DNA from 2 places in the Prevotella sp. LMAG:51 genome. Region 2 is predicted to be linked to the other one. Evidence: riboswitches for the same ligand, from Rfam matches in the RefSeq annotation. Region 2 holds a riboswitch; the other holds the start of a gene.
The links. Region 2 has a riboswitch for S-adenosylmethionine ahead of CCC32_RS11925 (hypothetical protein). Riboswitches for the same ligand answer to the same signal wherever they lie in the genome.

Region 1: another riboswitch for S-adenosylmethionine. It lies ahead of CCC32_RS08515 (hypothetical protein); the one in region 2 lies ahead of CCC32_RS11925 (hypothetical protein).

The regions. Positions count from the first base shown of each region.
Region 1 covers NZ_NALQ01000022.1:211,767-227,900, reverse strand. Annotated here, with positions in the region: gene CCC32_RS08535 (nitroreductase family protein) at 1-414, shown strand, start outside; gene CCC32_RS08530 (MmcQ/YjbR family DNA-binding protein) at 411-791, shown strand; gene CCC32_RS08525 (TIGR04076 family protein) at 1,026-1,373, shown strand; gene CCC32_RS08520 (hypothetical protein) at 1,528-2,394, shown strand; SAM-I-IV-variant riboswitch at 2,551-2,662, shown strand; gene CCC32_RS08515 (hypothetical protein) at 2,661-2,870, shown strand; gene CCC32_RS08510 (NADAR family protein) at 2,867-3,598, shown strand; gene CCC32_RS08505 (HNH endonuclease signature motif containing protein) at 3,618-4,205, shown strand; gene CCC32_RS08500 (N-formylglutamate amidohydrolase) at 4,314-5,027, shown strand; gene CCC32_RS08495 (hypothetical protein) at 5,033-6,115, shown strand; gene CCC32_RS08490 (helix-turn-helix transcriptional regulator) at 6,733-6,939, shown strand; gene CCC32_RS08485 (coiled-coil domain-containing protein) at 6,993-9,725, shown strand; gene CCC32_RS08480 (hypothetical protein) at 9,831-11,777, shown strand; gene CCC32_RS08475 (hypothetical protein) at 11,791-12,012, shown strand; gene CCC32_RS08470 (hypothetical protein) at 11,996-13,639, shown strand; gene CCC32_RS08465 (double zinc ribbon domain-containing protein) at 13,663-16,134, shown strand, end outside.
Region 2 covers NZ_NALQ01000029.1:117,523-133,656, reverse strand. Annotated here, with positions in the region: gene CCC32_RS11965 (helix-turn-helix transcriptional regulator) at 1-863, opposite strand, end outside; gene CCC32_RS11960 (IS982-like element IS1187 family transposase) at 912-1,892, shown strand; gene CCC32_RS11955 (hypothetical protein) at 1,889-2,557, opposite strand; gene CCC32_RS11950 (hypothetical protein) at 4,164-6,926, shown strand; gene CCC32_RS11945 (hypothetical protein) at 6,978-7,178, shown strand; gene CCC32_RS11940 (hypothetical protein) at 9,167-9,676, shown strand; gene CCC32_RS11935 (DUF2075 domain-containing protein) at 9,938-12,157, shown strand; gene CCC32_RS11930 (DEAD/DEAH box helicase) at 12,159-13,856, shown strand; SAM-I-IV-variant riboswitch at 14,199-14,301, shown strand; gene CCC32_RS11925 (hypothetical protein) at 14,298-15,119, shown strand; gene CCC32_RS11920 (hypothetical protein) at 15,132-16,061, shown strand.

The sequences.
Region 1 (16,134 bases), on a different contig from region 2:
ATCGTCCTTCTTGCCCAGACATTGGGACTCAACACCTGCTGGGTAGGACTCTCGTACCGCAAGGTTCCAGAGGCTTACAATGTCGGCAAAGACGAAAAGCTCGTCTGCATGATTGCCCTTGGCTATGGAGAGACACAGGGTGTCCCTCACAAAATCAAAACCGTCGAGCAAGTCAGCAATGCCAGTGACATCACTCCATCATGGTTCAGGAAGGGTGTCGAAGCTGCCTTGCTTGCACCAACTGCTGTGAACCAGCAGAAATTCTCATTTGAGTATGTCGGCATGAACAACAACCGCCATCAGGTAAGAGCCAAGAAGGGCATCTCCATGATTGGCTATACACAGATGGACTTGGGCATTGCGAAGTACCACTTTGAGTTAGGTGCCGGAAAGGATAATTTTGATTGGGTATGAACATTGAGCAGGTCAGAGAGTACACGTTATCACTTCCAGGAGTGACCGAAGACCAGGCGTTTGGTGAAGACATCCTTAACTTCCGCTTGGAAGGAAAGATATTCGTCTGCCTTTGGTTAGGCGGTGGCAGATATGATATGAAGGACGGAGTTTCAAGAATTGCTTTGAAACTGTCACCAGACAGGAATATCGAGCTTAGAGAACGATTCTCAGCCGTGACACCAGCCTATCATTGGAACAAGACGCACTGGAGCGATGTATATTACGAAGAAATGGACGAAGCAATAGTAAGGGGGGTGATTAAAGAGTCACACCAACTCATTGCATCGAAACTTCCAAAGGCAATTCGCTTAAAGTATTTGTCTGAATGTGATTGATTTAGATGTGGAAAATGAAAATTAAGAAACGTAAAATCAAGTACGCAACCATCTTCTTTCTCTGCTGGTTGGCCCTCCTGGTATTCCTCGTAGATGGAGTTTTGAAATTCCATACATTGGTTGACTATTTCGGCTCCTACGCATTGGTGGAGGTGTCACTGCTGTTATTGGTCATTCTGCCTACATGGGCTGTTTACAAATTCACTAAAGAAAAATAAAAAGAAACATATATCTATGAAGAAAGTAAAGATTACCATCCTCAAAACGATGCTGTATGAGGGCTTGGCTAAAGAATATGGTATCTGTGGGCTAAAAGCCTGTTCCATGATGAAAGTAAGCGATGTATTTTACGCTGACTACGCTAAGCCGAAAGGCTTTTGTGACGAGGCGTGGAAAGCCCTCTACCAGTATGTGTTTGCCCTGGCACACGGTGCAGACAAAGGACTTTTCTATTATGGTGACTGGATCAAGGAACCTGGGGTGACCATCGTCAGTTGCAATGATGGTCTCCGACCAGTTATTATGAAGTTGGAGGCAACGGATGAGGACGCAAAGATAGAATATACTACTGTGGAAAGATGATAGGTATTGCTTTCCAAGCAAAGCGAACAAACATATTTACGCCAAAAATTGGATAAGGCAATTTGAGATATAAAACGACATAATTATGCTCTCTTACAATAAATAAAACAATTTTTACATATTATTATTGACTATAATGAGAAAAAATAAATACATGAAAAAAATCTGTTGCATATTTTTCTTTTCCCTTTTAACTTTTCCTGCAATTGGTCAGCAAAGAAATAGTAAGGGCCAAAAGATAATAAGCAAGATTGAAGCATATTCACAAAGGGGAGACAAACCTTATATTATCATTGACTTTAAATATAATTCAAACCTTGAGTTACAAGAAGTCGTTCAACAAGCACCTGCAAGCAAACAGACTTTATATTGGAAGAAACAAGGGAATGCCTTAACACAAAAGGTAGTATGGGACTATCAAACTATATACAAGCCCTCCAAGTACACCTACGCCCTCACTCCTGATGGATATATCCATACCAAAACCATAGATGATTTAGGCATAGATGGAAGTGTTCTAAGACACTTATATGAATACCACTATGATGCAAAAGGCACTAAGTTGTCCATGATTTATGAACGAACTTTTTTCAAGGAGCGGAATGGAAAATTTGTAGAGTTATCCGACCGTGATAAGACTTATTATGGTTGGGACTCCAATGATAATATGTTCAAATCAGATTTAGATTCATACCAATGGAAAAGAGGTCAAAAAGAAAGCAATTTGCCGATAGAATGGAATGCGTTTAAGTATTACGATGAACTTTTGAACGACACAAACCTTAATTTGGCCCTTATTGATGAAAGTTTAAGAGACATCAATGACTTCGTATTGTTGACGGAATGGGTCAGTTGTCACTCAAAACATTTAGTAGAAAAGAGATATTATACATTTAGTTATATTTATGACAACAAACGTGGTAACTCAGATAAAGACGAAAACAAAGGGAATATTATACGGATAGATGTTTACCAACATGGACACTTAGATAAGTTCTTCAAATTATACTATATGATGTAGCCATTATGTTCATAAATAACCAATTTGAGATATAGGGCTGTATCTAAAAACTTTTGCCGAATAAACAATTGTTAACGCCGATTATTTTGATATCTCAAATATTTTATATACATTTGCAACGCTTTTCGGGAGATTAGCATTAGTTCTTTGAGAATTTGACAGCATCAAGAGACAGCCTTTGAGCTGCCCCAACCGAGCAACATATTCGCCACGGTGGGAAAATGATGTGAATTAACATGGTTATTTATAGTTAATTAAAATAGAATATGAACATTCAAAATTACATTTCGGCTTTTAGTGGCGTAGAGACTTACAATGTTTCTATGCTGGATTTCATGTGGAAAAAACTCATGGCTTGCAAGGAGGCTTTTGAATATGGCCGTGAACCAAGCATCGACTATGCCTTGCTGAACAGTAAGCACATCAACGTCTTAGGTAAGGAACTTTCTTTTAACCAATACATTATAGCAGCATGAATAATATTGTATTAGGTCGTGAGGAGAAGTACGGAATCTCTCCACAAATTTGGACGTATGATATCCTGCGAACCATTGTAAATGGCATTCATCTTAATTTCTGCAACACTGCAGAGGGATTCCCTTTCGACTTCAACGGGCATACCTTTATCGAAAGCATACGTCTTTTTATGTGTGGCGAATGGTCAAACAACACTGAAGATCACCTTCGCATTCAAAACTCCATTCTGCAAGAGCGAAGCAGTTGGGCTTGTTATAGGTTCGTCACCGCATTGAATTGCAGAAAAATACGGAACGACTTCCCAGCTTTCCAGCTTCAGTGGATGTTGTTTGTGACGTGGCAGAAATGCATGTGTAACGCCGACTTCCGCCGTATGCTGTGCAGCGTTCCACAATGTGTTACACTGGTCCGGGACAAGACAGGAGACGATTACCAAAATGCCACTTTTTGGGGGTGTCTAAATGTAGAGCGATGTAACCGAGAAAAGAAACTTCGGGAAGACTTTATCCGCCGTCGTGAAGGGCAAGACCCGAAAGAATGGAGGCAAAAACTGAAGCGTGAACGTGAGCTGCTGAAAAATGTCGGCGAGTGGAGGGGGCAGAACAATATGGGTAAGATTCTTATGATTTGCCGTGATTGCCTTATAGGGGGTAACAAACCTCCTATCGACTACGACCTGCTGAATCGGTCGAATATCTACCTGCTTGGTGAACGATTAACTTTTTAAATATATTCAAACAGCAAATATGACAAACGATTATTGGATTTTCTACAAAAGGAAGAATTGCTATGATTTAGTCATTGACATCTATGACTGCGACTATATGGAACGTCCACGCGAAGAGCGATTCAGCGAGTTAAAGTGCCTCTTGAAAAACGACATCATGGACATCAGGCGAGTTCATATTCAAGGAGACGACAATGGAACCTATCTTGAGATAAAGAAATCATTATGCGGCATAGAACGCATTGTGCAAATTCATCATTTGATAGAAAAGACCTATGTGTGGTTGACTCCTTGGCACGAGAAGAACCCCGTATTTGATAACGGCATTTTGGCGTTAGACGAGACACTTGACAACAGTCATATACCTCACTACAAAGTAATTAGTCCCAAGAAACGTAACAATCAACAGAACGGGCACGAGGAAGGAGAGCTCTATGTAAAGGCTGACGGTGAGGTGTACACCATTGTCTACGACACCGAGCGTCGAGTATGCGAATTGGTGTGGGAAGCTTTTCAGGGCGAAATCCCACAGGGCCACCGAGTGTGCCATATCGACGGCGACAAGCAAAACAACAGGTTTGACAATCTGAAATTAGTCGAAGAATAACAATAAGAGTCCTCCCCTTACAGCAAAGGGGGAACAGGCTGACGCTCTTGCAATGATAGCACAGCCATCAGCATAAAAAAGGATTCAAACAATAAAAACGCAAACGACATGCAATACGAACGAATTGTACTTAACGAGCCCCACGCCTCTGTCGAGGGGCTTTACGACGAACGACTGAGTTTCTGGAATATTGACGACCGTTTTATCAATGACATTGTGCTGAAGTGGACTGACTGGCACACCGATTATCTCTTTCATGGTTTTAGGGACGAGAATGTCAGAACCGTCAGGTTTCCGTATTCCAGGTTCATCGTGGATGCCGAGCGACTATGGAATGACCCATTGGAGCAGAGTGGTCAAGGCTTCGTATATAAATGTTTTGGCGGTTACACCCGCCTTGTTCCCGAAGAAGCCGAAGCCCAGCTTCTTGACTTATGGCATTGGCACCAGCAACGCCTAAGTGGGCATCTCTGCGAGGGAGCCTTATTATTGGATTGCCATTCATTTCCCCACGAAATGAGCGATGTGGATATATGCATCGGTTTTAACGAAGACTGGTCTAAGGCCGACAAGACTACGATAGAATTGGCTGTCAACCTATTCGAGGACAGTGGCTATCGAGTAGGCATCAATGAGCCGTATAGCAACTCTGAGACGCCAGTGAGCCCGTTCCTGTATCAGTCGATGATGCTGGAGGTCAACAAGAAGGCTTATATGAAAGCAGGCACCCTACAGCTGAGTCGTGACAAAAGACATAAAAGGAGTGTGAATGAACTGATGGAGAAACTTTTAAGTCTGCTGTTGAAGCAGAGAAATATATAATAGTTATGAGTATAGTAGCAGAACCTTTCAAAGAAGTTAAGGGACTATTCCCTGAGGGCAAAATCATCCTTACCGACGGTCGCGTGCTCGACTGTTATCCGCTTGCGGAACAGAAACCTGAGAAGATAGAATCCGACTCTCTTGAGTTGGACCGAACAGGGCAGTATCTCATCATTGGCAGACATAAGCCTACCCCTGTGCCTAACCCGTCGGCGACTGTCGTGGAGCAAAGGCAACTCTTCATTAGCAATGCCTTCTATCTGTTGGCACACAAAGAGCGCATCCTGAGCGACAGCCGCATGTTCCTTTGTCCCGTGGCCATTCAGAACGGCATTGCCTATACGGGCACATCGGGATTCCGCAAACCCACTTTAGGCGTATATCTTGAATGGTGGGGACTGGTAAAAGAAGCCATGCGCACAGACAAGAAAGGTTGTCGAAGCCTTGTCTATCAATTGGCAGGCAGTCCGCTGAGCGGGCGCAACTGTTGCAGTGCCGTGCGTGAGGACGGAAAGACTGAAACCGTAAGTCTGTCGTCGTTCGGCCGCCATTGGGGCCCGTTTATGCAACTCAACCAACGTTATACCGAGGCCAAACAACTCTATCAAGCCTACACACTTCAGAATGTGCTCGACATCTTGCATCAAGAAGACGACAACAGCAAGGCTGACTTTTCGGTCATGATTGACGTGCAGTTCATGAAACGCGAGATTGAACGCCTCAACAAACGTATAGAGGCGATAAAAGAAGAATGCAACAGGTGGCACGACAAGTACGAAGACGCACTGACAAGGTACAACGCGGAGGAAATGCGCCAAGTGTATGCCGACTGCGAGGCCTTCGAGGCCCAAGTCACCAAGGAGATTGACGCACTGAAAGCAGAGAAGAAAGACCTGAAGGCAAGTTTGAAGCGGGGACGCATAGACAACGTATCATACCAACGTCGGCTGACACCGTTGAAAAAGCATATCAACGACTTGTTTTTCAAAATCAGTTGTTACCATCATGAGAAGGTAAAACTGACGTTCCCTGACGAAGAGGACATCAACTTCAATTTGATTACGAAATATTTCAGTAAAAAAGAATAAGGGAATAATATGTCGCAAGAACAAGCTATGGCAAATGTGCCACAACAGGAACGCTGTAATATTGCTCGCATTGGATTTTTCGGTAAGGGAAGGATGTATGAAGCATATATCAGGACTGATGACGAATGCCAAGTTCCCCATTTCCATATAAGGAACATTTATACAGAGACTGACACCCCGATTCTGTTAAAGTCGAACCATTATTGTCTCCATTCTCATAAGGACTGTAAGGTTTTATCTGATACGGAGCTACAGCAGTTGGCATGTTTTATGGCAGAACCATGCAGAAGTCCTCGTTTCGAAAACAATTACCAATATGCTACTGAGTTATGGAACCTGAACAATGAAAAAAGCTGTTTGGCAAATGGAGATATACCCGACTACGCTTATACAACTATATTCGATAAGTATATTCGATAAGCAAGTGAAATGACAAATCCCAAAACAGATTTGCATAGTAATGTTTACGTGATTATTGATCTTGTTTGAAAGTGATTAATTAAAACACATCTCGTTTTAAAGATAAATATAAAAATTTATTATTTTCCAGCCCAATATTTTGTTTATTCAAATAAATGTTGTATCTTTGCACAAAAAGCAATTAAATTTACTTAAGAATGAAAGAAGTTAATCGAATAAAAGTAGTATTGGCAGAGAAAAAACGTACTTCAAAATGGTTGGCAGAACAAATTGGCAAAAATCCTGCAACAGTGTCCAAATGGTGTACTAACACTATTCAACCTAGTATGGATACATTGTTGGATATTGCCAATGCTTTAGAAATGAATATTCAAGATCTTCTATTACCTACTAATCAAAAATAATATTAAATTATAATATGAAATGTCCGAAGTGCGGATTCGACAGAATCCTTCCAATGTACAAAGTTTGTCCGAAGTGCAAACAACCATTGAATGTTTCCACCGCAGAAACATCAAAAAGTAATGAACCACAGCAGACTCCAGACACCAAGTTGTTTACGGGTATTTTCTGGTCTTATCCTAAAGCGATGAAAGACCCGGAAAAGTTTAAAGAATACGCCAAAAAGAATCCGAATGATAGTGCTCGTTTGATTAACAAGTGGAGAGAGCAAGGGAACGATGTCAGTATATTAGCCGATGCTCATCCTATGAATACTTCATCGCACGTTGCTATTCCAACTTCTTCACACCAACAAGAAAAGCCTTCACAAGCAACAACGCCTTCTGCAACCTCGTCTCAAGCATCTGTTTCGACAAAAGGAAAAGCAGATGTGAATGTTTTGTCAGTTGGTAAGGATCATAAGAAACACTATGTTTCATGGACTATTGCTCCCGGTCAGATTGCCCGTAACATCCCAGCTCAAGAATTTATTGAGATGTCTGATGCGGACGGTGTATACGTACAGGAAGGCGTAACAGCTGTCTTGTTCATTGATGGCGTTCAAGCTGCCGAAATGGAAGGTGGCGTTTATACGTTTGCAACAGAAAAAGTACATAATAGTGCTCATAAAGAAAAAATTGAAGAAGATGCAGATATCCGTGCGAAAGAAGGACTTGTTCAGAAACTTGGCCGCATCGGCAGAAGCGTAGCTCATTTCTTCTATCATAGTCATGACGCGATTCGAGAGGAGCGGAAGAAAGACAAAGAACGAATGCGGGAACATATTCGCCGTATCACTTCAACTTCTGTAGTTTCTGTAGTACTTAAGCGAGATGGTGTTGTTAATTTCACCATGGGCATACGCCCCGTAGCCGCTGAAGATGGAAGCAACACCATGGAGTTTGCTCCTTTTAAAATTCGTACGCAATCGTTGACTGTTGATGTGGCAGTGGCTATGGAAGCTCGTATTTATGATTTCCATGAGTTCCGTACAACCTACCTGATGGATCGTAATTCGTATTCAGTAAACGACTTGAGGATTGCCCTCAATACGTTTATGCGAACAACTCTCCAGCGTTTAATGCAGAATTATAACGCAGATGGAGATTTGCTTCCTCAGGAGTTGATGGCATCCATTAGCTATGAGTTGATTGCACAAAGTAAGGATTTGCTTCACGGCATTGCAATTAGTAATGTCCTGGATATAACTACTCAGAACGAAGCATTTGAACGTTTTCGCGCTATTGAGGAGAAACTGTTTTGCACTGATAAGGAAATAGACTATCTGAGCCGAACCAATGAATTTAAGAATCGCCTGCAATCAGTCGAAAATCAACAGAGAATCACAGAAGCAAAGAATGAACTTGATCTTCGCAAAGAGCTTGATAAGATCAATAATGATCAACTTATCCATGAGGATGAGATGGAAGCCTTTGTTGAACTTCTTCAAAGCCAGAAACGCATTCGTGAAGCTCAGACCGAAAATGAAGAACTTGCTGCACTTCTGAAACTTAAAGGCAATCGGCTTATTAGTGAAGATGAATTAGACGCTCTTGAAACAAGCATTCGTGACAAAAAGTTCGATCGAGACCAAGTGTCTGCTGAGTTCCAGTTAAGAGCTGCTAATCGAACAGAAATGTCTCGTGTTCAACTTGATTTACAGTTACACAAGAGTAAACTTCTTGCAGAAGCAGAGTTGAATGACGTTCGGTTTGACGAACTACGTAAAGACCAAGTTCGTCAATTCCAACTTGAAGACGCAGAACAAGAACATGATTTGGCATCGGCACGCCGACAGGACGAATACCAAGATGTTCGTCGTGAGAAAGATGCAGATTTTTCAGACACTCGTCGCGAAAAAGATTTTGACTTCGAACAGCGTCAGAAGGATGCAGAATATGAACGTACACATAGAGCGGCAAAAGATGGTCTTGGTATAGAGAAGGAGCGAAGCCAGATCGAGATGGATATCTTACGCCAAAAAGCAGAGATTGCTCGTCAAAATATGCAATCAATGCAACAGCATGAGCAAGAAATGGCTGAGAAAAAGCACCAAGAGGAGATGGCTCGTATTGCAGCTCAGCAAAATATGACTGCAGAACAACTGATGGCTACTGGTATATCTGGCATGGACGCTGCAGCTCAAAAGGCATTTGCAGAATCCTTAGCTGCAGGTAAAGGTACTGAAAAAGAACGCGAGATGTATGAGCGTATGCTTCAGATGCAAGCAGAAAGCAGTTCTTCTAATCAGGCTCAGCAAGCTGCAATGATGAAGCAGATGATGGAAATGATGCAAGGAGCTATGCAGACCAATGCAACTATGGCAACTAACATGGCAGCAGGTCAAGCAGCCCAGCAGCAAGCAAGTCTTGATGCACTTCAGAATGTTGCAGGAGCACGTCTTGCTCAAACAGAAGCTATGAAGGATGAGTATCACAAGCAAATGGAACATGAGCAAAAGCGTACAGATACTGCTCAGGACAAGGCGCTTAACTACACCACCAAGATAACCCAAGAAGAAATAAAAGCAGCTGCAAAAACGGGGAAGGTGGAAAAAGAATCCAAAGAAAAAGCTCCTTACTATTTACCAGACTTTGGGGCAGATTACACTTTAAAGGAAATAGGAAACCTTATACTTAATGGCACTATTGATCCAGAAACAGAATTGGAAGTTAACGGAGAGTCACTAACAGTTGCAGAAGTTGACGAACTCCTTCCATTCTTGGAGAAAAAATATGGTGGTTCATAAAAAGAGATAATTATGTCAATGTTTATTCCATGCCAGAAATGTGGGCATCAATACGTCGAGGATTGGACCTGGTATGTCTGTGATACATGTGGATATCGTATCTGTATGAATTGCTTTGGCAGTCATTCTGGGCCTGGCAATGGTTATAACATGGGTGGTAGTAAATGTAGCCAGTGTCAAACAGGCTGGCTACATTTACAACATGGAATTCGTTCTGATGTTGATAATTCTCGTCCTACCAGCAAACTTGACGAGTATCTTTTGCGTGCCCGTGGTCAGAAACAAACACCAATAAGCCCTACAGAAGAAAAAGCATCAATAGGAGTCCTAGTTAATCACGATGAGTTTTCTCCGCACCGTTCTTCAAACAAAGTAGCTGATGGTATCATCTTGACTAATACCCGCCTAATTGCCAACAAATACAAGAATACCACGTCCCAAGATGTACTCGGTTTAATTCAAGAGTTTGCAGCTAAGTCTTTTGACATTCAAGGCTTTCAATGGGAACTAATCGACTTGGGAGCAAAGGACATGGATGGAGCATTAGAGCAAGATGCGTCGTGGATAGATTATGCCCAATTACTTTCAGACTATGCAGATGGAGTTGGCATGGAAAAATCTGCAAACACACCTCTATTTATAATTGGAGGTAGTGATGTCATTCCGATGCCTGACTTTTATGCTTCTATCGGACATGATATTAAAACCATTGAAGACTCCGATTTGCTATATTGTTTCCCTATAGATTACGCATGGAAGAGGGTATCAATAAAAGATGCCATTTTCAATGTCGCACGTCTTCCACTTGATTATGTTGGTAAAGGAACTCTTGATTCTACAATTGAGCAAGATCTGGGCGCATATTTCCAACGTGCACTTGATTCATTAGAATACGGAATCCCGTTTACCTATGCCATGATGACCTCTAATTCAGGGAAAACGGATAGAAATGACTGGACTTGGACATCCGCTGATGTTATGGCTAAGTTGCCACAACAACAATTAGAGAATGATGGTATACTCACAAAGGACAATATGTTTCTTTGTCCCACATTAGATGTGCTGGGTGAAGAATATCTCAGCAATGAAAATGTAGAGCAATACAAACAATATCTTGAAAAAACAGATATGCTCTTTATAAACTTGCATGGTTCACCTAACAAGAGCATGTCTGGTTATCTTGGTGCTGAGAACAGAACGGCATATTGGGGAATGACAACAGAACTTATGAAACTATTACAAGTTCCCATAATAAATGCATTCCCATGCTATGGTGCTCGATATGGCCAATATTATTTTGACAACAATGATGGTTCCGTATCTGATTATGAAGTGTATGACCGCGAAGATTCTATGCTCCTTACTGCTTTCTACGAAAGTAATGTTCTTCTATTTACAGGCTCATGCACTTGCAGCATGTGCAGCAATGTAATAGGAAGTGGCTCTGCAACAGATCATATCAACGAAAGTGTTAGTGCCGTTGACCTCTTGATGCCAGCGGGATATGCTGAAGCAATGTTAAAACTTTATGCTTGCTATCTTATTCAAGGAGAGCCAGCTGGTTATGCTCTTTTGCATGCTAAGATTGATTACCTGAATTATCGTGCTAAATACGAGAACAAGGATTTAGTGTTTCTTACACTAAACCAGTTCAATCTATTTGGATGTCCGACACTTTTCCTTTCCCCTCAGGATGTTACTCGTCAATTAAAGGAGTCTTTTAAGTCATTCTCAGTAGAACCTAAAGAACTTCCTGATGTGAACTATAAAACGGAGTTTGATAGATTTGAGCAGGGAATTGATGGCGTGCTCAATCGAGCAAGATTACTCGTAGATAATAATTTAAAGTTGTTAGATGAAAAGGTTCGCACTCTGCTTTATGACAAGCTTGGGCTTGATGAAGATAATCTTACTCGAATAGAATCCGTTGAGTATAATGGTCAGCAATCGTACAACTTGACATATTCAAAAAAGAATCAAATGTATCCTGAGTTCTATATTGTTCAGACGGATAAAAATGGTAATATTATAGAAGTATTAGAATCTAGGTAAATCATATATTTCAATGAAAGTAAAAATCATTAACAAAGGAATAGAAGGCGATTCTTTATGCTTTAAAGTCATGGACTCAAGTGGTAAAGAATACATAATTGGTGATTGTAAAATCAAGGATACTCTCGGCACATATGAAGGATATTTTGGCTCTTACGAGGGACATCCTGCCCATTTGAACATTTTATCAGAAGATAACATAGAATTATTAGTCAACAATGAAAATATGTCCTAAATGTAATAAAGAGTGGCCTGATGAGTTCATGGCTTGTCCATTAGATGGAACAGCCTTGATTACTAAACCACAGCAACCTGCAGGTTTTAGTCTAAATCTGGGTGATGCCAACGCCATCTCTGGTGGTGTCAACATGTCTGATAACCACTCAGTAAGTAATAACACAGTCAATACTACCACAAGTAATGTTGACTCACATAATGTTATTACGAATAATATCACCCAAGTTGAGCGCGAAAAGACCCCTGAGGAACTTAAACACGAAAAGGAGCTTGCTTTCCGTGAAGAATGCCTCAAAGTATATAGCAATGGCATAATGACCTCTGAGGGTAAGCGCAAGCTGGATGATTTACGATACCGATTAGGGCTTGACGAAAACTCTGCCAATAAGATTTTGTCTGATGTAGCTAAACGTTCTGAGAGAAAGTCATCCTCTTTGTCACCTGTACATCAGATTACTTATAACAATATCAAAACGGCCATCATTGCAAACCGTCTTGATTTGGTTGGTCGTTTGATGGCTCAACTGAAAGCAATGGTTCAGCGCTATTCAGCAGAGGAGATACAATTTACATATTATATGCTCCAGGCTGTCCTCCATCCCAAAGAATGTGTGGCAGAATACGAAAGTCATTACGAAGATAAATACTGGCAGACCTTTTGGTCTTCCATAGCTTATCGCCGATTAGGTAATATAGAAAAGTCAGAAATTTTAGTTGCTGATGTTGGTGACAAATGGATAGATACTATCCCTCAAGAGAATGTATTTATACTTGCCTCCGTAAATGCACTCATAGATAAAGACATAGATACGGCAAAATCCCTTTTTGATAACATTGGCGGTGAACATTCACCATATCTTTCGAATCTTGCGACATGCTTATATACATTAATGTATGGGGATATGTTATCTCCTGAGGAATTGAAGCAAATGAAAAAAGATGGTGTGTTTTACGCAAGTAATCTATTTGCTGAAATAAACTCATATAACTTGGAGCGGAAGCGATTGAAGGAAGAAGCTGAAGCAAAACGCCTTGCCGATGAAAAGAAACGTCAGGAAGAAGCTGAACGATTAGCTGAAGAAAAGAAAAAGCAGGAAGAGGCAGAAGCCAAACGTATTGCTAAAGAGAAGAAGCGGAAGGCAGAAGCAGAACGTATTGCAGAAGAAAGCACTAAACAAGCTTCTGCTATAACGAAATTTGACACACAGTTAATGCTGCCTTATATCGACGAATTTGGATATTTGCGTAAACTTGACGCTTCAGGATTAGCCGAATTGAAATCTGTCTTATTAACCGCACCCAAAAACAACTATCAAGTGCAATTTCTTCTAGGACAACTCTATATACAGGAAAATACGAGCGCTTCAAATCTCAGGTTGGCATATGACGCCATAAAGACAGCCTCAGAACATGGTATATACGTAGCAGGTGCATTTATGGCTTACTTTTACCTTTATGGTAAAGTAGTCCCCCAGGACTTAGACGAGGCAGAACGTCGCATTAAAATTGATGACGATTTCAAAAAGAATCCAATTTTTGTGCAGATGATGGTTGATTTATATGTCCAAAAAGGCAATGCCATGTTGGCTGATGTATGGAAATCGAAATTAAAGAAGTTTAAATAAACAAATTATAATCAGATACAATTATGAAATTAGTGTGTCCAGACTGCGGAAGGCAGTATGAGTCTGGCAAATTTTGCCAAGAGTGTGGAGGAAAACTTCAAGAAGTTACTCCAGAACTAGTGTGTCCGTCTTGTGGATACAAAGCAAAATCTGGTAAGTTCTGTCCAGAATGCGGGACTAAACTTACAGAACAAATAGCTCCAGTGGAGGAAACATCAAATCCGAAATCAGTAGAACGCACTTTTAATGAAAAAGATCCTCGTTTTGCCAAGTATTACGATAAGAAAGGTTTCCCTCGTACTATTCCACAAGAAGAACGTGATGTGGCAATAGAGGAACTAACGTTATTTGCCAATCAGGATATTGCAGAAGCAAAGATGCTTTTGGGAGGTATTCTTATGAGTGATGCCAAGAATGAGGATACAGCCTTCAAAGCATTCAATTTATTAAAAGAAGCCGAAGGAGCAGGAGATAAATTTGCCTACTATCTAATAGGATTTTTTTATTATATGGGTGCAGAACCTCTACTTGAACAGGACCATAGCGAAGCAGAGAAGCGTATGCTAGAGTATTACAAAGAATATGAGAATGGTGACGCAGCACAACTACTTGCGGAGCTGTATGCATGTAGCACAGAGAAATGTGATTACAAGAAAGCTTTTGATTATGCAACTATTGCGGCTGAAGATGATGAATGTGGTGGCTACCTTGTTTTAGGATCATTATATTTAAATGGGTGGGGAATTGAAAAGGATGTTAACCGCGCATTGGAAAACTATAAGATGGCGGCTGCACTTGGTGATGAAACAGCTATGAATCAAATTGGCTTTATTTTCATGGGTGATGAAGGAATTGATGAGAATCCTGAGCAGTCATTCTATTGGTTCAATGAAGCAGCAAAGAAAGGCTCAGATGTTGGAATGTACAATCTGGGGTGCTGTTACAAGAATGGTTACGGGACAGAGACCGATATAGAGCAAGCCGCTGAATGGTTTAAAAAAGCTGCAGAACAGGGCTATGTAGATGCCATGTGCGATTTGGGCGAATATTACCAAGAAAACCTAGTTGATTTTAACAAGGCGAAAATGTGGTATCTTAAAGCTGCTGAATTAGGTAATGCTGAAGCACAAAACAAATTAGGAGTACTTTATGCCGATATAGAGAATGACTACAAAGAGGCAATCAAATGGTATAAGAAAGCCATGGAGCAGGATAATCCATGGGCATATCGAAATCTTGGAATTTGCTATCGCGAAGGAAATGGAGTTAAGAAAGACTTAAAGAAGGCGGAGGAACTATTTTCAAAAGCTTCAGAACTTGGCATTGAGGATGCAATTGACATAAAAGAAGACATGATTTCTTTTCAAGAAGACGAAGATATAAACATGGCAAATTCTCTTCTTGACGAAGGAAAACAGAAAGAAGCGGTCGCAATATATAAAGAACTTGCAAAAAAAGGTAATGCACGCGCTCAAGGCAATTATGGTAATTGTTTATTAAATGCATGGGGTGTAAAACAAAATCTAAAAGAAGGAATTGTCTGGCTTGAAAAATCCGCCAATCAAGATAATGAATGGGCGTGTTTGCGATTGGCAGAAGCATATCTTGGATGGGACTATAGGGGCAAAAGCCTCCAATATGATGCCGAAAAAGCAAAAGAATGTCTTAGTAAAGCTTTGTCATTGGGAGCTGATCCGGAAGAAGTTAATCATTTGGCATTGATGACAGTTCCTTCTGTTGAATTATCTAATATTCAAATTAATAAGAACGTAAAAGAAAAAAGTGTCTTAGGCTTTGAAGTAGTATTAAAAATGGTGGCAAGTAGAATGATAGGACGTAAACTGAACCTTTCTGCGTATTGTATTCCTAAAAATGGAGATACCAGTTGTTTAAAAACACCTGGAGGTAGGAAATATATGAATCCTGCTACCAAAGAAGTGACTAGGTCTCCACAAAATTGTCTCTATGCTGAAATCTGTAAGCCTCGCTTATCTTCAACAGTATGGGCTGATTATAAATTCTTTATTCCTTACGCTGACATATTAAACCATAAGGCCAAATGGGAAGAGACATTGGTCTTAATAGCGTGGGATCAAACTAATAAGAAACCTGAGTTGCTCGCGTGTGAAGAAATTCCATTTTCTATCTCATGCACTACACATACGTTCCGTTCCAATGAGTGGGATTTTACGTTACTTAGTCCGAAGTCAAAAAAAAGGTTGGTGACAGTTCCCAAGAAGACATTTTCTATAGTTACAACTACTCCCCCCAAAAAAAGAGAACAAAGTGAAATAGCCAAACTTCCCTTGAATGAAATTAAAAAAGCGGCAAATGCATCATATCCGAAAGAGTCGTTGAAGTCTCTTGCTGTTGCAACACTGAAGATTGCAGAAGTAATTGAAGAGAGACTTCCAAATGCAGATGTGTCTTATATGGTTCATCCATCAGAGTTTGACTCCAGCGTCAATAAAGAAGCATTGCCTATTCATTTCCTT
Region 2 (16,134 bases):
TCGAATATTATCTTCTCAATCTTCAGGAATTGCTCATACTCCTCGTTGTGAGCCTTGCTGTCAGTCTTCTTTTCCGTCTTTACTGTCTCACCGGAGTTCACAGCCTTTCCTTTGTCATCTGTTGCAGATGCCTTGTCATTGGCTGATGCTGCATTATTCACCTTGTCTGGATGTTCCGACATCCTGTCGAAAAGTTCCGTTTTGTATTTAGACAGTTCCCCGATGAGCGATGACGACACCCTGTTCTTGTTCTTTATTATCCTGTTGTCGCGAATGACGAAGACAATCAGTGTGATACAGATGAAGAGCAATACACCCATGATGATGTTTGCCCATCTGTTTATCGTCAGCTGCTTGTCCTGGTTTTCTATATAACTCTTCAGCACTTTCTTGCCCATCTTCTCCGATAGCCATGTGGCGTTCTGCTCCTTGATGCGTCGTGTCAGCGAGTCGCTCAGGTTATATGCCCTCATTCCGGTATTTATCGCCTCCTCATATCTTCCGAGAGCCTGCAGCACACGGGCTTTGTTCATGAGTATGGTGTTGGAGTAAGTGTAGTCCACGGTGTCTCTTCCGTGCGACATCCAAGTATTCTCCTCTTCGTTGATTTTTTTCAACGCCTCTTTGTATTGCTTTGTCTCCAGCAGATAAGGCACTACGTATGATGCACCGTCGGGCAAGAGGGCAGTACGTGTGGAGAGCAGGTTGTCGAAGCATTCCCTTGCTTTTGCATGATTGCCGCTCTTCTCGTATGCTATTGACAATAGCGAGTAGTATCCGGCGTTTGCCACGTCGTTGGCACCGCTCACATCCTCCTTCAGTTTGTTCAGCTTGTCCAGGCATTTCTTGTATTTCGGCTGCATGTCGATTACCAGCTTACCCGTTGGCGGAATTAATTTAAGTTGATAAATATGAGTAAAAAGTTGTACATATCGCTGATTTTTAGTAACTTAGTAGTGACCAAAACATTAAGTTCGAACCATCGTATGTACAACCTTTATACAAAATTCGTCAAAATACTTGAGATATGCAAGCAATTCTCTGAAAATCTCGTCAATGAATCGGGTAATGTTCCACGTCGTGGTCCTGTTCCCAAGTTTTCGGATTTGGAAGTGGTGGCGCTATCCCTGACGGCAGAGACCGAGAGCATTGATAGTGAGAAGTGGTTGTTCGACTATAAATTGCAAGAGTACAAGGACAGCATTCCCAATCTCATATCAAGGAGACAGTTCAATGACCGCAGGAAGAAAACGTCAGGCCTGTGTGAGGAACTGCGCAAGAGGATTGCCATGGAAATGGATGGCGGAGAGGAACAGTTCTTTGTTGACTCCAAGCCGATAGAGGTTTGTAGGGTTGCAAGAGGAAAACGTTGCAAGATGGGGCGTACCGGCAATTTCTCGCAAGCTCCCGACTTCGGCTTCTGTGCTTCGCAGAATACGTATTATTTTGGTTATAAGTTACACGCTCTCTGTGGGTTAAGTGGAGTTATCCATTCCTATGATCTGTCAAAGGCAAGTGTAGCTGATCTCCATTATATGAAGGATGTAAAACATACTTATCACGACTGTAGCATCTATGGTGACAAAGGGTATATTGGAGCTGACGTACAGCTTGACTTGTTCGAAACCGCACACATAAGACTGGAGTGTCCGTATCGGCTCAACCAAAAGGACTGGAAACCAACATTCATTCCGTTTGCAAAGGCAAGAAAGAGGATTGAGACAATATTCTCTCAACTTACAGACCAGTTCCTGGTCATCAGGAACTACGCGAAAATAACGAATGGTTTGTTTGCCAGAATCATTGGCAAAATTAGTGCACTTACCATTCTGCAATACGTAAACTTCATTAACGACAAGCCCATTGGCAGAATTAAGTATGCACTAAATTAATTCCGCCAACAGGTCAGCTTGTATTCCTTGATGTCGATAGCCGAATTCGCTTTCAGTGAGTACACGGTGGCGAGGTCGAAATATGTGTCCCAGTCGGGAGTCTTCTTCAGTTGTTCTGTAATTATCTGTATGCAGCGGTCGAAGGTATTTATGGCATGCCACATGTTTCCCACTTCGCCATGACATTCGCCGATGGTCATCAGCAGCTGTGACATGAGCTTTCTGTCCTTATGCTCGTATGCCAACTTTATGCCCTTGTCTGCCATGGTAAGGCTTTCCACATAGTTGCCGCAGCTGTAAAACTGCGATGAAGCCATGTTGTAAAGTTGCCTTTCCTTTTCCGGATATTTGTTGATGTCTGGGTCGTTGAGGGCTGCCACGGCATAGTTTGCCGCCTTGCTGTAGTTTCTCAGCCCGTTGTAGTAAACCATGCTCATAAGGTAATTAGCCTCGATGTTCGTCATCGAACCGTCTTTCTTTCCGGTCTCAATCATCTTCAGGGCGCGCTTGGGCTGAGTCAGACTGATGCCTCTAACGTATTCGAAGGTGTATTTGGAATTTGCCTTCTTTATAGCCGTTGATTTTGCCTGTTCATCCTGTGAACAAGCTATGAAGGCGATAGTCACTGCCAGTATCAGCAATATAGTGTTTAGTTTCTTCTCCATTTGTCTTTTCCTTTCACGTCTTTAACATCCACTTCCGTTGTCGGTATCGGTCCACTTCCTTATTCGCCGTTATATTTCACTTGCTTGCTTCTGTGTCAAGGAGTGATGACGTTTTCCAGGAGGTTTCTCGGTAAGTCTTCTTTGTGTGGTCAGTATTGATAGCTTTAATTGCGATGAGATAATATATATTAATGTGTTATGTATTCGCTGCAAATATAATTCTTTTCTTTTATTCATACTTCTTTTCTTTGTTAATAATAGCAAAATAATTACATTTCAAGCCTCTCTTGCGATATGTCGCATTATTTTGTAGATAGCAAATGTTACAAATTGCGTTATTATGCTATTCATATTTTGTAAAACGTTGTGCTTTAGCTTGATGCGATAATTTACGACATTCATTGATTTTGTAACTTTGTAAAAAATATCCTGTTTGGTTTATTTTGTTTTGTATCCAAATTTTATAAAAAACGTGTTGTTTTGTAACAATTGTATTATTCTGCGTAGCGTTACATAAAACAAAGTGTATTGCTACAATGAGTCAAATGAAATTATTGCAAGTATGGAATTATTTCATTTACTTTGCATCGTTACAACAAACAAGAACCTGACACGACGGTCGCCACCTTAGACCGACAGGTTTATCGGAAACAAGCCAACACACCTGCTGAATCTTTATGGTCGCAGGTTCTCCATATATAAAATAAGTAAGCAATAATTAATAATGTTGTGAATCTTAAAACAGATAATGTCGCTAACAAAAAAGTAAGTTTAATCATGGACAGCCTCCTTCGGGAGGCCGCCACAAAAACTAAAAATTATGAAAAGTAAAACTACAAATTTAAATGTCGCTAATTACAGAAGCGTAATCAGGGCTGCCGCAATTCTCATCTTGACGATGATTTGCGGTGGTCTCTGTGCGCAGACCGTTAGTATTAGTCCAAAGACCGGTAATGTGATATCGGCGTTGAGTTATGGATCAGAACAACATGAAGCAGGTTACGGTGGAGCATGGGTTCACAATCAGTTGCCAATGACATTACTGAATTCTGATGAAAGCACGCTCACTGATAATGGCCTTATGGCAAAACATGCAAATAATGTTGGTGTCGTAGATGGATATATGGTATTTGCTTCTGGTGCCAAATCCACTACCATTAACCATATGTCATTGTCTTTGCCTAAAGGTTATCGTTTTACGAGTTACAAAATTGTAATGGACTATGCTAGCAATAGTGCGACTCAAAGTACTTTCATAGAAATGAACTCTTCGTTCAGTTCAACCCTCGCAAGTGTTTCTGTGAAGCAAAATGATAAGGGTGTTGTTATACAGCGTACTTCTCTTAACGCTTCAGATATGGGTAATATCCTCTATTTTAAACAGGAGCATTTAGAAAATGCGATTGCAAGGGTTAAAATTACTTCCTTTGTCGTTACTTTCGAATGTACAGATAAGTTCAATGAAAACCTCAGACCGGGTGTCACCACTTTGCCTAGTGGCGTGAGTTGTCTTGCTTTGCCTTTCCAGACTCAGCGAGTTGACCTCGGACCGATCAAACAAGAAACAAAAAATGACTATACTTCATATAAGTACACTTACACCAAAGTGAAGGACCTCAAGGCTGACTTTCTGTTATACGAAAATGCAGGTATAGTAGATGGTGCTGCTAAACCAGAAACCGCTGGTGATGGAAACATTGCCAAATTAAACTTCGATGGAACTAATGCTTATATTGGTCTCAAGAACAGTACTTATTGGCTTGAAACACCAACTGATGCCGTAGCACAGGGTGAAGTCAACATCCCTGTAGGCTATCGTATTGTGGGCGCTCGCTTGGTTTACGCAAATAATGTTGCTCAGAACATCAAGAAAGGTGACAAGATCTATATCACCGACGGTAAGGGTAAGTATATGAATGCCAGTCTGAAGTTCACTGCAACCAAAGTGGTATGGAATTATGCTGCTGATGGAAAGTTGTCAACGACATCTGGTAATTCAACGGTTTATTTACGCCACATTTGGTTTGGTCCTACAACCTATTCTTTGGAAACTACGACCAAGTCTAACCAAGCCTCTTCATTTAATACCGATGGTACAACCCTCTTCTATGTCAGCGGTACAAATTCTTACATAATTTCTTATGATAGTAATGGTAAAGCCGCCTATAACATTACTCAGTCTAATGCTATCGCTGTTAACTCAACGGTTACAAGCTCTGACAATTCATTCACTGTCAGGATGTTTGACAAGACAGGTAATGGTGTAGCTCAAGAAGTGGCAGTAAACAAAGACAATCCAACTGGCGACATCGTTCTTGAGAAACTTAACAACGACGCCATCAAGTTCCAGATTGAAGGACTTACAGGTGATCAGTTGGCATACGTTTGCCTGCAGGTACAGCTTGAGGCTCTCAACCCATACATCGACAAGATGGATATCTCTTGTACCCAGCCATCGGGAGAGAAGAAACTCAAGAACCAGTATCTCGCCGACGACTTCACCATCGGTACTAACGGTAAGGTGGATTTCGCAGTGCCTAAAAACTTCGGTACTAATGGTTTGCGTTTCGCTTTCGAGGGACTCCACCACAAGAATGCTGATGAGACATACACTAACATTGGCTCAGAGGGCAAGCACTCTCGCTACCACTTCGTGAAGTCTGATTACTACGATTTGATTAATGAGAACCTCCAGGCTCATCGCTCAGAGGCTGCCGACTACGACTACACCAAGAAGATTGAAGTGAAGGTGGCAGGAACACAGGCGTTCAAGTGTAACAACTCCGACATCTTCAAGGCTGGAACAACAGGTGACGATACACACTATTATGTAGAGAACCGCTATTCAAATGCAGCATACAAAACTCAGGGCGGAACATGGAATGAAATGGTCGTGAACAATGGTGACGACTACGTGAAGCGTTATCTCGTGGTCTGCGACGAGACCCGCTACAACATCGCTCCTACGACTACTCCACGCCATGCCTTCTATGCATACTACTCTACAGACCTCAAGTTGACTACAGTAGACTATGTGCCGGAGCTGACTTATACCAAGGTGTACAAAGACGCCGTAGTGCCAAACACTTATGACGCAAACTATTACGTAGGCGTGAAGGTATCGCTGAAAGACACCGTCAACCAGCCTATCGCAGCAGGTCAGGGATATGTATACGCAAAGCAGATTATCGACAAGATTGATGAGGACATCAAAGCCAAGAAGGAGAACGCTCCTGTAGACACCAAGCACATCCTCTATTTCGATGCCAGCAACATCAACTCGCTTCTCTTCAGTGATACGGATCCTGCATGGGGAACTCTCACCGACCTCAAGGCAAAGCTCGGCGACAACGCACTGCTCTATATGCCAGAGGGTGTGACAGCCAACCTGAAGAACGTAGTGACGAAATCCCTCTCCGGTGACGATTTCGTGTCGGAAAACGATATCGAACTGGTAGACCAGCAGCCGTTCTTCGCTCCTTACAGCATCCGACTCAATGCTGCCAACGAGGTGGTATACAAGAGAAAGGTGACGCTCAACCACAATGAAACAAAGAAATGGGTATCGCTGATGCTCCCATTCACAGTGGCAGTGGACACAAAGACAGGAAGCTATGTGCAGACCAAAGACAACTGCGCATTCACGTTCTACACGATGAATACCGACAACACATTCAGCAACGCTCAGGAGACAGGCGAATATATCTACGAGGCAGACGCACACTTCTCGCCATTCACAGGACAGTTCGTTACACAGCCAAACAAGGCTTACATCGTGAGCATCGACCAGATGGAGGAAACCAACAGCGACAAGGTACTCTTCGTTGTTCGCCAGAGCGGTTCTACTATCGAGGCTACACCGGCAACGCTCACACAGCCTCTCATCCAGGGTGAGACTGCAACGGGCAAGATCAAGGGCGAAGCTACAACCCTCGTGAACTACGGATCATACTGCGGAGTGAAAGTGCCGAAGACTGACGGAATATTCTATTTCAACAAGGATAAGTTCATCTCATCACTTCTCCTCGACGATAGATTCCATGATGTGTACGTATTGCCATTCCGATCATACTACGCATGTCAGAACGGAGCTAACAATGTGCGCTACCTCAACATCTCGCTTGAGCCGAACACTGAGACATCGTGGATAGACAATGCTACGGAGACTGCAACGACGAGTGCCGGCTTCATGTTCTCGGCAGAGACAGGCAAGCTGACCATCACGGCAACGAAGGACCTGCGCACCAATATCCGCAACATCAACGGACAGACAATAGACACTACCTCTCTTAAGGCTGGCGAGACACGCACAGTGGCATTGCCAAGCGGCATCTACATGGTGAATGGGACGAAGGTTGTGGTAAGATAGCCCTCATTCTGATGCACTGACTGAATATTAACGACTTAAAATGAATGAATTATGAAAAAGAATAAATATATCAAGCCGGCAACAGGAGTCGTGAATGTCCAGATTTATGGCAAGATGCTCGCTGGATCTCATGACAACTGGGCGGACAGTAAATCTCACAAGAAAGGACTGTGGGATGACGATGCTAATGAATATGATGAGTCTGCCAATTCCAATTGGGCAGGCTATCAGAAAGATTCACCTTCATGGTGAGAGTGATTGACTTGCTTGCGCATTTCAGAACAGTTTTTCAGAAATGCGTTGTTTGACAAGAAACCCCAGGCTCTGTGAAGAACTTGGGGTTTCGATTATTTTTTGCGTAGTAGGTTATGGAACGTGATAGACAGTTGATAATCTGAATACCAGATCGACTTCAGCCCCTCTCGTTCTCCCCCGTAGGACAACCCATCCTAACCTTCCCCAAGGGAAGGAACTGGTTACTCCGATTATGGATAATCCTTTGACAATCATACTATCAATTGTATCTGTCCCTCCACTTCGGGGGAGGTTAGGTGGGGGCTGTAGTCAATAGTAGGAGTAATTTATTTCTCCTCTTGGAAAAGGTCTTAAGATCATGATGGAAAACAAAAGAGACTTGTTGGCAGTCGTGTGGCTGCGAGACAAGTCTCTTTGTAGTTGGTATTTATTCTTTGCCCATATTCAAGCAGGAGACATTACGCCCGGATTCAAGCCGGGGCATCATGTCAAGGCATGGGACATCAGGATTACTCCCATTCATTTATAATCTATATCTGATATTCAGAGAGTTAGCTATTGTCGGGGATATTTATCGGGGACAACACGAACTTCATACACAACCATGGCTATCAGTCACTTACACGATTATTACTACTTAAAATCAATTGATTTCAAGCCTCAACAAGACAATCAAGAGCAGCCCTTATATATATAATAAGGTGTAAATTCACGTAATTTTATGTATATACAAGGCAAACATAGTTGCCCACCTTATATTATAAGGTGTAGCATTCAGCAGCAGCAAAAGCTATTCAAGCTACTCTAAAGTACTGTATATATATGCGTTATAGGGAGGGCTTCCACCGTATCCTCTCTTTGCCTACCCCTATAGAGGGAGCGAGGCATCGACCACAAGGGGTTGCCATGCATCTTTTAGAAAATTTTCCGGTATACAAAATGCCTTTTCTTTCAAGTCTTCAGATTTTTTAATATTCAATTTTGCAATAGTAGTCTCTCAAGTAGTATGTTTGCAACATGAGAATAAATGATAGAAATAAAACCATATAAAAAATGTATCAATCAAATCTAAAAGATTATTGTGACACAGATGCAGTATAGATTGCACAGATAAAAAATTATTCTAAATACCCGTTGGCGGAATTAATTTAAGTTGGTCGATATGAGCAAAAGTTGCCCATATCGCTGATTCTCAGTAAAAACCAAGAATTGCTTAAAAACTGTCAGACCATCTGGTTTTTTGCCGTAATGTTCTGACAGACAGATAGTTGGCTGTCAGGCAATTGTCAGCCTATTGTCTGGATGGTTTGCTGATGAAAAGAGAATTGTCAGATAAAAAGAATTATCAGATGAAAGGAATTTAGACGACAGGAATTGTATGCGTTGGCAGAATCCTGAAAACAGGAATATGGGTGTTGCAACATTAACTTATTGGGCAGACGTCTGACAGCAAATCTGCCCAACTGGGGCAAGCACGTTGCCCATGATGGGCAAGCACGTTGCCCCAGTTGGGCAAGCAGCGTGCCCAATTTAATACAAACTGACATTAGGATTAAGTGTGCACTAATCTAATTCCGCCAACGGGTTCTAAATACAAACACAAAACAGCAAATTCATGAAGAGAAATTCTTTAGTCTCAACATTTATTGTTATCTTTGCAGTGTCATATTGCCGAAATAGGCTTTATTGACGGACATATTTAGAGAAGCGTATTTCGCTATATTCCTATACGAGTGAAACTTGGACACTTTCGCAAAATGGTTTATTGGAGTGTAGTGAGAATATGCCTCTGCTTGGCGTGTATTCGTATACAAAAACGAGATACGTACAGGTGGGGCTTATTCTCCTTTTTCCATAAACCAACGGAGTCCAAGCCGTCACACAGAGGGAAAAGGAGCAATAAAGCCTCACTTTTCTTTTTATGCTCCCTAACATCAAATTACTAACAACACTGTTTGGGCTGAAGGTGCGTCAAATGAAGCAAAATGAAAAAGCATTTTAAGTTGTTGATGTTGGCATTGCTCGCTTTGATGCCATTTGCACTAATCAGTTGCGGAAGTGACGATGATGATGATAATCCTTCTTCATCAAACACAATCCAAATCAATGGTAAGAGTTATGAACTTGACACATATGTTGTTCAAGAGGGAAGTTTCGATGCGGAAGCAGGTAAAGGTGAATTTACTGTAGGGGTATTTAATCAAGTTGGTAACACTAAGGACAGTTGGTTTTATCAATTCTCTTACACGGATTCAACAGAGCCTAAAGTAGGTGATGATTTCTCTAAGAAGGCATTGGAGCTGATGGCACTGGATGAATCCGATGCTTGCTACACTACCCTTACTTACAAGAGCGGTTCTGCCAAAGTTGTATCTATCGACAAGAGCAAAGATGATATGACTTTCAAATTCGACAACCTCAAAATGGCAGGTGGCGAGTATTCCTACACTTTCAACGGAACAGTAACCGTTGATTTCAATTTTGCAAGACATTAACCATTCTTAGCACAGTTTTTTCGTCTTTCTCCAACAAACATATTAACTTTGCAATAGAAAATGTCAAGAGTAGCCTTGTGAACAAGGTGAAGCCAACCGAGCATAAGAAGCCACGGTGGAGCTACGACATGAAAAGTATAGTAACTTTTAAATAAAATCTTTTATGGCAAGAAAATCAAATCAAGTTTAGAGGTATTTATGTTCACCATCAAACATGGTAAACACTATTCGTATATTGTGTAACTAACTATCAACAGGAAAATGAAAACCAAAGAATTAAGACAAGCCTATTACACGGCAACAGTTTCAGAGTTTCAAAAGGATGTTGAACGTGGCCAATACATTGAAAAGATGCTATTGGGTGGAAAGTTCCTATTGGATACGTACAACAGCGAGACAAAATCGTGGGAAGAGAACGCCAAAGTCATCTCTAAATTGTTGAGCGATGCCAATTTGCCAAATCCTGACGACGTGTATGTTTCCTTCGAATATGCAGCACCCGTGGGTGGTCGTGTGGATTGCGTTTTGTTTGGCACAGGTAAGGATGGGAAAAAGAATGTCATCCTGATTGAGCTAAAGCAGTGGGGTAATCAAGTGGAAGTTTCCTCTGCTTATGGAAAACGCTGGGTAAATGTTTTCGTTGGTGGAAGTGACAAGATTGTCGATCACCCATCAGAGCAGGCAGAGAGATACGAAATTCACTTCCGCAACTTTGTCAACCTCTTCGACCAAGAGGAGTACGAGTTGACAAGCTTGGCTTATTGCTACAACTATGAGAGCAAAGGCAAGGAAGGTTTGTTCCATGATATGTTTGCCGAACTCCGTGAGAGATGTCCGATTTACTCTAAGGATATGACAGCAGAACTGAGCCAGAATCTGCACGATCTGCTCTGCAACGGACAGGGTGAAGGCATTGCGAAGAGTTTGGCGGGCACAGACCTTAAGCCAACTAAGGCCTTGATTGAAGCTGCTGCCAACATGATGATTGATCCAAATGACAACACGTTCGTGTTGCTCGGCGACCAGGACGACGCATACAAGACGTTTTGGAATGTTTTGAAGAAGACTCTTGACAGTAACGACAAGAGCGTCTTCATCGTAAAAGGTGGTCCAGGCACAGGAAAGACGGTCATCGCACTGAAGATTCTTTCTGAGCTTTACAAAGAAGCTATGCAGAACGGCAAGGAGTGTAACGCTTATTATGCAACTCGTTCTACAGCCCTCACCAAGCAACTTTCAGAGGCACTCCATTGCAGTAACGGCAACCGAAAGAAGCATACTGGCGGAGTAGAAGATTTGATACAGAAGACTTACCAATTCCGCCCTGCTTGCTATAAAGAAAGTCAAATAGATGTCCTGCTTGTCGATGAAGCACATCGTGTTCAGGAAAAGTCTAACGACCAAACAGATGGATCGCTTAAGAAAAAGTGTGGAGTGGAATCTGTGTATTGCCCACTCAATCAAGCCCTCTCGCTCATCTACTGCTCTAAGGTGACAGTGTTCTTCATTGATGACCATCAAGCCGTCAAGAATCAAGAGATTGGTTACTCCGAGGCAATTAAGAAAATTGCAGAGAACTATCAAGGTGAGTACATTAAGCAGATTAAAGAATTTAAAGCAGAGTACTCTAATAAGATAAAGCCTAAGGCAGAGAAAAAGCTAGAAGCCTATCGCCAAGCTTTGGATGGTGATCATTCTGATGCAGAAATGGCAAAGATTGAGCGCAAAATCGTAACTGAAGAGCGTAATATTGATCGGATAAAAGGCCTCAAGTATCTCACAAAGGATCCTTTGCCAAAAGTCAATGTCTATACGCACGAGCTTACGACACAATTCAGATGTGTGGGAGCTGACCGTTTTGTAGCTTGGGTGGACAACGTACTCTATAAAGAAGTACCCAACGAGAAGAAATTCAAACTGGATAAAGAGGATTTCGACTTTAAGATTTTCCAATCCCCTCAGGAACTGGAACAGGAAATCCGCAAGCTCAACGACCAAGAGAAAGAACCTAAGACTACGGCTCGTATTGTGGCAGGCTGGTGTTGGGATTGGTCGAGCAAGGCAGATGAAAATGGTGACCTCAAAAAAGAGATTCAGATAGGCGACTGGAGCATGCCTTGGGAAACGAAAGCTAAACCTTCCAAGGAGTTTAAATCCCAATACGCTCGAAGCGCAGACTTTTGGGCGAAAGATCCGCAAGGCATCAACCAAGTGGGATGCATCTACTCGGCACAGGGATTCGAGTTCGACTATGTTGGTGTTATCCTAGGTCCAGATATCAAGTACGATGCTAAAAAAGATGCCTTGGTTTGCTTGCCGAAGTTGAATAAGGAACGTAACCTCACAGAGAAAGATGAGAATGGCGACCGACTGATTCGCAACATCTACAAGGTGCTGCTGACAAGAGGTCGTAAGGGATGCTACATGTATAGCTGCGACCCAAAAGTGTCAAACTATTTCAAACGGTTCATGAACTACTAACATGACGAAATATTCTAAGTTGGAAGAAATGCGCGACCACTTGCTGACATATCTCAAGGAACAGAAGCAGTTTCTGCAAGAGGATATTGACGCAAGCAGCCAATTGACAGACGACGAGAAGATCGACAACGGTCTTCTCATCGTTGATGCCACTGTGCTCCGTCATGAAGACAACGAATATCTGCTGGGATTCAAAGTCAACTATACAAAGGTGCGACCAGGCGACGAAGTGACTCTAGAGTCATCCGACGGTCAAAAGTTAATTGTCTCTGTCATTGAGAATGAACTAGAGTCAATGACCATCCAATATGATGGCGTACTGTCACTCTCCCTCTCTTACCGCATATCAGTCAATAACGTAGTGATGCTAGACCCACTCATCAATCTACTTGAGGGTATAGCGTCTGGATTACCCGGCGCATATTTCTTGAAACTATTGGCAAATATCGAAGAGCCAGACGAAGAAGGTTTCACGACATTGGATGTTCCAACTTCTGACTCCTGCTACGCCCGCCTCAACTACGAGCAGCAGGAGATTTGCAAAGCGGTACTTCAATGTCCGTCTGTTTATTGTGTTCAAGGACCTCCGGGTACAGGCAAGACCGATGTTCTTGGAGTTTTGGCACGAACGTTTGCCAAAAGGAGAAAAAATGTCGTCGTGATCGCCAAAACTCACCACGCTGTCAACAATGCACTGAACAAGATACGTAAAATGTGTGCCAATGCCCCCATATCTAAGATTGGCTCCAAATTGAAGTCTGATAATGTGGACAAATCTATTTGCATTTATGAGAAATACTTCAAGTATCAAGCCGCCTATAAAAAGCGACCTGCTTACAGAGGACGAATTGCCGATGTTGTGGGCATGACCCTACAGAGTGCCATCATCAACCTAGGCTTATTGCATACTAGCTTCCGCCCGTCAATCATCTTTGTCGATGAAGCGAGCCAACTGACTTTGGTTGAGGCAAGCGTACTAGGTGTGTTTGGTGCTAGCAGCATCGTCTTTTTCGGTGATGACAAGCAGATGCCGCCTATCTTCCACGAAAAGCAACAAAGTGACGAGTTGTCGGTATCCATCTTTTCACACATCATACATCTATATCCCTCCTTCGAAGGCAAACTCCGTGTCACCTATCGCATGAATGAGGATATTACGCAATGTGTCAGCAGCAACTTTTACGAGCCTTTTGGTGAGAAAATCATTGCTTCTGATTTTTCCAAAAATCGCAGTTTGCAAATCCAAGGACCGCACCTCGATCAGCGTATCAAAAAGTTGCTATCCTCAGGCTCATCTATCGAGACAATAGATGTTTCTACCACTCATACCTGGGAAGATTCAAATCCAGAGGAAGCAGACTTCATTGCCAATCTTGTCGAACACGCTCTATCCTTGGGTATAGATGCAAAAGATATTGCGGTCGTTACTCCTTTTAGAAGACAAGTCTTAGCGATAAGAACTTCCCTCCGATCTAAATTGAATTCAGACATACCTCTCGTTGATACTGTCGAACGACTTCAAGGACAGGACGTAGATCTAGTCATCCTCAGCTTTAGCGTGACAGACGATGAATTTTATAGACAAACTATGAACTTTCTACTGAATCGAAATCGACTCAACGTGATGATTAGCCGCGCCAAGAAAAAGGTGGTAATTGTAAAATCCGAGATAATCCAATTAGGGGTAGCTATACCGTAGGTCATCGGCAGAGAATATGCCTATCATCGTATTATTTTCTATGGGTAGCTGTTTTTGCAAATAGCTACCCATAACCATTTATTAACAAATATTATCTTAAAATATTCGTCTTTTCCAAAACAACATATTAACTTTGCAGCTGAAAATGTCAAGAGTAGCCTTTTGAGGTGATGCCAACCGAGCACAAGAAGCCACGGTGGAGCAACGACATGAAAAGTCTAACTTTTAAATAAAATCTTTTATTGTAAAATCAAATCAAGTTTAGAAGCATTTATCTCGATTCATCAACAAACAAGATGAATCAAAAGGACATGTCTTTACAACATGACATAGCAATTCATTTTTAAGCATCAAGAGACTGATTAGATTCAGCACCAACCGATAACAGAAACACGGTGGTAAAAAAGATGCGATTAGTTTAACACTAATAAACTTCTGATTATGAAAGAATTATATTCAATCTTGTGCGATTCAAGTCGCTCAGTCAGCAATCTTATCAATAGCCTTGGACGTGTGGAACGCTATGATGCCACACAAGTCCATTGCATATCATTTTCAAAGGCTTCGGACATTGTTGATGGGATTAATGTTCGTTTTACCAATATGGCGAAAGGCTATCCTTTTCAATTTAGAGGTTTCACATGGCACGATAGTGAAATGTTGTATCTATGTGGCGAATTTTCTGAAAATTCCTCACTACATCAAACAATTCAAGAACAAATGCGCAATCAGACAAGTGGATTCGCATCCAAACTTTTTGTAAAGACCAAGTATAAGAACTTTATCCGCCAAGATTTTGCCGATTTCCGTCTACATTGGATGCTGTTTGTGGTTTGGCAGAAGTGCAAAGGCAATGCTGAGTTTGCTCGTTTATTGTCACAAATCTCCCAAGATGCCGTTATCATAGAAAACACAACTAAACAACGTTGTGAAAGTAAAGAGGTATGGGGATGTAGCAACCATGAGTTGACTATTTATCGTGACTTAGTAGCTAACAAAGTCGTAGAGCAAGCTAAAGTGTCTAATCCAAAGATTTCAAAGAAGGCGTTGATTGAACTTGTTGCACAGGAAACAGGTAAGATTAACAATATCGGGATATTCACAGGACAAAACAACTTAGGAAAGATACTAATGATTTGCCGTGACTGTCTTATACAAGGCGTAGAACCACCAATAGACTATGCTCTTCTTAATCGTTCAAACATATACATCTTGGGGAGACGGCTTTCGTTTCCAACAGATAAAACATCAATGTCAAACTAAAAGTATAGAAGTATGAAAACATTTGATTCTATAACATTGGTAAACGGAAAAGTACTTAAACTCTTTGGAGGCCAAAAGCATAGAAACAACAATACGATAAGATATTTTTGTGAACATGCTAATTTCTTTTACGAGCATCAAGATACCATCTTTGACAATAGCCGTATGTTCTTAGCTCCTGTTTATCTAAACGGAGATTGTATCTATACGTTAGGAGGATTGTTGGAATGGTGGAAGCATATGCCCCAAATGGCTACTCTCAAGAATGAAGGTGTAACATATTATATAATTGCTGTATCATCATCTTGTTCAAAAGGTTTCATCACTGTAACTATGTCGGGCGAAGTCAAAGAGTTTTCTTTTCTCAGCGACTATGCAGACAGAACACGTAGCTTAGACGAACATTGTTGCCGATACAGCAAGGTTGCACGTGACTTTGAGCATCTAAGCCTCAAGAATGTGTATGATACAGTTGCATCATTAGCCAAGCAAAGAGAGGAGGAAAGGAAAATTGAAAAGATATGGTCTCCTTATCGAGACAACATAGAATTGCTATATAAGCACAGAGAAGAAATCCTTACTCATAAAGATTGGGCGATGGCTGCAATACCACTTAAAGTATATATGGTACAGCTGCCAATCTATATTGGCACGATGCTGAGGCTTTGGACAAATGAAGACAAGTGGCTGACACATCCTTGTGTATGTGGTCACAAGGCTTTCATATACAGCTTTGCAGGTAGTCCGTTGAGCGGAACAACATCCATATCCTACAAATGTGTACATTGCCACAAACAAGGCAATGCTCAAGTAGATGGCTTTCTCTGTCGAGCACATACTCTTGCCGTTACACAACAAGAATTATCCAAAGAGGCTGAAGGTATAGAAGCTATTACATTGAAAGAAATTATAGACAATATAAAAAGAACAAATTTAAAGTAATTAATTATGATTTACTAGTGATGCGATATTAATCGCTTAACTATAGTTATATATTTGATATTTAATCATTTAC